Regions from separate parts of the Endozoicomonas sp. Z74 genome, predicted to be linked through region 1. Evidence: predicted binding sites of a transcription regulator. Region 1 holds the regulator's gene; the other holds the start of a gene.
The links. Region 1 encodes LexA, which represses DNA repair genes until DNA is damaged. Its sites were predicted from a motif close to TACTGTNTANNTANACAGTA; they were not measured.
Positions count from the first base shown of each region.

Region 1 (3,181 bases):
ACATGACGTCCAAGGGGGGTCTGCCAGCTACCCTCCTGCTGCCCAGTCCCTTTACTGGCGGTTGAGATGCTATAGCGTCGAACCTGACCATTGTCCTGATGCAGGATCATCTCCTGGGTGGCAATATGAACCGACAGATGCATAGAAAACCTGGACTCCGCTGGGTTACAGAAAAAGGGAACAGAGAGGCCATCAAAACCTCAAAGAGCGGGTAATTAACAATGGGTATCTTCACCCGTTGCCGTATTCATCTCAGGTATGGGCACGCAGGCCTGCCGCCATAAAGGGCACCATTTTCCTGAGAATCTCTTCCACCTCATAGCGGGTACCATAATCATTCTCGGCAATGGCCCGGAGCGCATCTGATCCCGACAGGGTAAACACCGCAGCACCCAGAATAAAATAGACCCGCCAGAAAAGATCCCCGGCGGGCAGATTCGGGCAGGTTTTGATCAGCAACTTAAGGTAATCCTCAAAAACCTCGCCATACACTTCCCGTAAATATTTCTTGAGGTGCCCCTGCCCCTGGGAATAAGCCAACCCGATTAGTCGCATGCATACCGACAGATCATTTTCTCTGCGGGGTTTGACCGCCATAATCTGGTCCACCAGCATATGCAGGGCCTCTTCCAGGTCGGGGGTATTGTTTTGCTCATTGATCTGGGAAAGTGCACTGGCCAGATTGGTGGTAAAAGGCTCAAGGAACCTTGAAAAAACCGCCTGGATCAGGGCTTTTTTGGAACCAAAGTGATAGTTGACAGCCGCCAGATTGACTCCTGCATGACTGGTAATCGCCCGCAGAGAGGTTTCCGCAAACCCATGCTCAGCAAACAGCTGTTCAGCTGCGTCCAGGATTCGTTCTACAGTGGCTGACTGTGACATACTTTCTTAAGCACCATTAGCATAAACAATTGTTTAAAACTACCGTTTGAAACCAAAAACTGCAAGTTGTAAAAGTAATACCGCAATAAACCCGGTGGTTCAAGAAAACAGTCCCTTGCAGGAATCAATATACTGTATATAATTACAGATACTGTATAAAAACACAGACACCAGCCATGATTAAGCTCACCAAACGACAGGCCGAGATTCTTGAACTGATCAAGGCCCATATAGAAGAAACAGGATTTCCCCCTACCCGTGCTGAAATTGCCAGCACTTTTGGCTTCCGTTCTCCCAACGCGGCCGAGGAACACCTCAGGGCCCTGGCCAGAAAGGGGGCCATCGAAATCACACCCGGCGCTTCAAGAGGGATTCGTATCCCGGGCTCTGATGCTCTGGGACTTCCCATTATCGGGCAGGTGGCTGCAGGAAGCCCGATTCTTGCCCAGGAACATATTGAAAACCATCTTTCGATCACCCCCTCTTTTTTCTCACCCAAAGCCGACTTTATGCTCAGGGTCAGGGGCATGAGTATGAAGGACATCGGTATTCTGGATGGGGATCTGCTGGCGGTTCACAAAACCAGTGTTGCCCAGAACGGCCAGATCGTAGTGGCCCGGATCGAGGATGAAGTAACAGTGAAGCGGTTCGAACAGAAACGGAACAAAGTTTACCTGCATCCGGAAAACCCGGACTTCACCACCATCGAGGTAGACCTGAACCATGACATTTTTGCCATTGAAGGGCTCAGTGTCGGCGTAATAAGGAATTGAAACCCACAGGACCTGAAGGGTCTAAAGGCCTAAAGGCATAAATACTCAAAGAGCATAAACACCCGTCTGTAGTGGAGGGCCTGACATGCAAGCATTAACGACTCATCCCCTGACCACCGCCTCCAGGACAAACCCAGGCTCCTGGAACCACAAAAGCGCGATTGATGAGCTGATTCTATCTGGCCCCCCATGGCAGGCAGGCCAATTTTTAAAGTCCATGCTCAATGATCTGGCTAACGATCAGGAGCCCCGCTGGCTCACTCTGATCCTTTCCAGCGAACATGCCTTAAAAACCAAGAAATGGCTGAAACTGTCTGGCATCAGCAATAACCGGGTTCAGGTGCTCAATCCCTCAGCCCGACAGGATTCCCTGAAGCTGACCCGCCAGGCCCTGGCCTCCGGTACCAGTCATACCGTGGTCAGCTGGATTAATCAGCTGGATTCCTCAACCCTGAATGAACTTGAATTGGCAGCCAGAAGCGGACGATGCCAGGGGCTGGCCATTCGAAACCGGGATTAATACCTGTAGCACGATATAACCGGCCACCCGATAAAGCCGGTCAGCATGATGAAACGGTTAGTGCAAAACCCGGTTTTCAGGAATATAGCCTTCGGTACCGGCCTCGGTTTTACGGCTGACCTCTTCTATGCAGGCGTCCAGCATAATGCGGGCCACTTCAAATTGATCCCCCTGGAGGAATTCCAGCAACTCCTGGGAAAATGTCATGGTCACCAGGGGCTCAGCACTTTCCTCATCGCTTCGACGCAATACAATCTCCCCTGATGGGAGCTCAACAATTTCAAGAAAAGTCGCTGACATAGTGATCCAGTACCTGATTGCTCTTAAATAGAACCATGGCAGGTGCGCAGGCCACTGGTTCAATGGTAAAGCGGCACTCGTTCAATCACTTGAATAGAGGTGCCTTTAAAGGGGTTAAGTTAACCGGGCTATTTTGCATTAGCCGCTATTGGCTTTCAAGGTGAGGCCTTCAAACTGGCATACATCCGATTTCCACTGGCGCTTCCCACAGGAATGTGTACCGGCCGTCATTGCAATATGCCAGAAGGCTACCACTCAAGGCTGAAGTTGCGACTATAAGTCACCAGTTCTTTCAGGGAGACCAGAATACTGGCCGCACTATCCGGCAGCTCAAGATCCATAGCGGAAGCACTTACCAGGGGTATCTCTGAGGACCTTTCGGGCACCTTTCTCTGCGTCGGCATCAGGCACTCCTGGTGAGAGCGGAGCAAAGAGGACAACCACGACTCATGCTGTTCAAGCTGCTCGATGTACTGCAACTCAGATGACACCTCACCCTTGAGATGAATGCTGTTAATTGCCTCATCCAGTGTGGGAAGCTGACTTACCGATAGCCGATAATTGGTCATAATCTCCGCCAGTAACGAACGATACGCCTGAACCATTGCTCCAAGGCAGGCTTCACGAAACGCCGGGCCGGCAACCTCATCCGCCTCTTTCCAGGCTTCCATCAGCAACCGGGAATGAAACAACATTTTGTTGGTAA
Region 1 covers NZ_JBLYZI010000016.1:58,094-61,274, forward strand. The annotation lists gene ACNRUY_RS06940 (L,D-transpeptidase family protein) at 1-143, opposite strand, end outside; gene ACNRUY_RS06945 (TetR/AcrR family transcriptional regulator) at 253-882, opposite strand; gene lexA (transcriptional repressor LexA) at 1,059-1,655, shown strand; gene ACNRUY_RS06955 (SulA-like leucine-rich domain-containing protein) at 1,741-2,175, shown strand; gene ACNRUY_RS06960 (hypothetical protein) at 2,233-2,475, opposite strand; gene ACNRUY_RS06965 (DUF6586 family protein) at 2,724-3,181, opposite strand, start outside.

Region 2 (3,181 bases), on a different contig from region 1:
GCCCTGAACACTCCTTTTTCAATCTCCACCTCCACTGTGCGCTTGCGAAAGGTGTGATCGGGATAAAACTGAACAAGGTATTGCCTGGCAATCAGCTCATACACCTTCCGATCGATGTCCGCGAGCCGGTCAAGGTCAGCTCTACAGGCCGTGGGAATAATGGCATGGTGAGCGCCTACCTTGCCATCATTCCAGGCTTTGCTCCGGCGCTCTGGCAACGCCTGATCCACCGCCTTTGCCAGGGAGAAACAGTTATTCCGGATCGTCGCCAGTATTTCCGGCGCCTGGCCAAAGTGCTCTTCCGGCAGATAACGGCAATCGGAACGGGGGTAGGTAATCAATTTCCGCTCGTAAAGACGCTGACAGCTGTCCAGCACTTTACTGGCATCCAGTCGCAACTGCCGGGCGGCATCAATCTGCAATACCGACAGTGAATAGGGCAGAGGCGGTGGCTCCCTGCCCTTTTTATCGTCAACACGGATCACCTGGCCGGTCTTTCCGGTAATGCGGTCCACGACATTCTGGGCAAGGCGGTGGTCAAGCACCCGACCTTCGTCGTCCATCCAGGGCTGACAAGCCTCGCTGGGCTGCCATTTGGCCCGGAAACACTCCCCCTGATCGGTGAACAGCACCGCAAACACTTCAAAATAGGGCTTGGGCTGAAAGTGCTCTATGTCTTCATCCCGCCGGGCCACCAGCCCAAGAATCGGGGTTTGCACCCGTCCCACAGAGAGCAGACCATTATGCCCCACTTTCCTCCCCAGCAACGTACAGGCACGGGTCAGGTTAATTCCGTACAACCAGTCGGCTCTTGAGCGGGCCAGGGCCGATACTGCCAGAGGGACAAATTCCTGATTGGAACGAAGGCGTTCCAGGGACTGGCGAACCGCAGCCGGATTAAGGTCATTCACCAGCAGCCGCCTTACCTCCCTGCGACGGGTGGCGGACAACTTCAGGTAATCCAGCACCTCATCCACCAGCAACTGCCCTTCCCGGTCCGGGTCACCGGCATGAACAATGATATCCGCCCGCTTGAGCAGTTTACGGATAACACCCAGCTGAGCCCGCCCCCCTTTACGGGGTCGAAGCAGCCACTGTTGAGGAAGAATAGGCAGATGGTCCAGTTGCCACTTTTTATAAGCCGGGTCATAGGCATCGGGCTCCTCTTGCTCCAGGAGGTGGCCTATGCACCAGGTCACCACATCGCCCGAAGCCGCCTCAATATAGCCCTCGTGCTTTTTCAGCGGCTTTTTCAGCACATCGGCAATGGCCCGCCCCAGGCTGGGTTTCTCAGCGATGATCAATCGCATGATGGATGGTTTCCATAAACGTCGAAAGTTCTCCGGATCAGTATGCCCAAGGTTTCATCAGGGGACAGATACAGGGCATTAAAACTGATTATTTATACAGTATTATTATGGAATCCGGGGAAAAAACCAACACTTAAGCCACACGGTTAATAATGTCACCCCTACTAACCGGCCTGTTGGTCAAAGCAGACATTCGGTTCATTACTTTATTTCAGTCCGGGGCTTTCAATGCCCAAACCCATTTTTAACCGGAGACCGCTTGATTATGCCAGCCACAACAGGAGTATCTGCATCACCCCCTTCTACGCCAAGACCAGAAGGAAAGCCATCTGGCTATGACACAGTGACCGTAACCACGCTGGCAGGTACTTTCTGTGGCATCCTGGTTGGCGCCTGCAAGGGCTCTGTTAAGTCAACCATTGCTGGAGGAATAACGGGGTCAGCTGCCGGTTGGGGACTGGGGAAAACCCTTGATTATTTTACCATCAAGCCCGCTCCGGAGCCTGAAGTGGAGCCAGTATCAGAACCAGCCCCATTCAGAGAGCAAGCCATTTCTGAAACTCCATCCACTCTAAATGCTCCCTCAGTGGAAACAGCAGAGCCCCCCCAGAGCAAACCGCCTGCATCTTTGGATTCACAAAAACAAAAGCTCAAGCTGGCCTTGGATATTCCGGTTGCTCCAAAAAGTCAGTCACAGATCGAACAAGCTATTACACAGTGCCTTCAGCTCCATCCTGTGCCTGAGGGTGCAATTGAGAAAGGCACATTGGGCAATGTCAACCGATGGATTGATGAAAAAGGTGAGGTCTATGCCGTAAAAATAATTGAAAATTATGAACAGCCCGAGTGGCTCAGCTTATACAAAGGTGAAGTAATCGGGTTATTGAATATTGATCACCCTAACATAGCAAAGCTGCACTATCTGGTTGTATCCCACAAACAAGAGGGTGATTTTTTAGCCATAAGCTCACCTGATGATATCCCTGTCGACCAGAGGCACCTTTATCAAATGGATGCCGTGGTCAGTGAATTCGTCAATGGTATGGATATTTTTAATGTCACCAAAAAAGCCGAAGATGGAAATGCCCTGGCGATGAAGATCAAAGAATATTATCCCACTGGGGTTTGTACTGCCATAAAGCTGGGTATACCCATGGCCAGTGCCATCGGCCACCTCCATTCAATGAACATAATTCACCGTGACATCAAATCAGAAAACATTGTAATCGATCAAACCATGACCCCAAAACTGATTGACTTTGGCTTAAGCAAGTTGCTTGACGAGGAACAAAAAACGATGACCAGTTGTGGCACGCCCTGTTATGTAGCGCCGGAACTCTATACGAGATCATCTCATGGCAAAGCGGCCGACATGTGGAGTTTGGGCTCGCTTCTTTTTGAGTTGGCCACTGACTGTCCGTTGGATTGTTTAAGTTCTGAAGGGGTACACAATAGCCCTCCTGAAAAAAAAGAAGAATCCCTTACCAGAACCTTATGGTTTTCACGCCGAAGTAGAGGGTCAAAAAAAGAATATATTGAACGTCACTTCCCGGTTTTTGAAAATGATGACAGTGGCCTGCTCAATGTTATTATCACCTTACTGGATCAAAACCCTTCACGACGCTTAAGCCCTGAAAAAACCTGTGAACGCTTGAACGAGTGCCTTGAAAAACTGAATAGTGACTCAGAACTTGATGACCTGGATTAAGCCCCTTGAATGGCCCTAAACACTCAGCTGGACATTCTTGGTGCACCCTGATTAACTCAATAGATCAATGAGAAAATCAACCGTCACCGAAGCTTCCGTATAACTGAAAGGCACCTCCTGGTATTGCCCGTCCACTTCCAGAAACAGGCTTGGAAAGCCCCTG
Region 2 covers NZ_JBLYZI010000022.1:5,208-8,388, forward strand. The annotation lists gene ACNRUY_RS08700 (DNA topoisomerase III) at 1-1,310, opposite strand, end outside; gene ACNRUY_RS08705 (serine/threonine-protein kinase) at 1,576-3,018, shown strand; gene ACNRUY_RS08710 (DsbA family protein) at 3,070-3,181, opposite strand, start outside.
Region 2: a site for LexA is predicted at 1,393-1,412, ahead of ACNRUY_RS08700 (DNA topoisomerase III). Genes of this name have one in related genera too.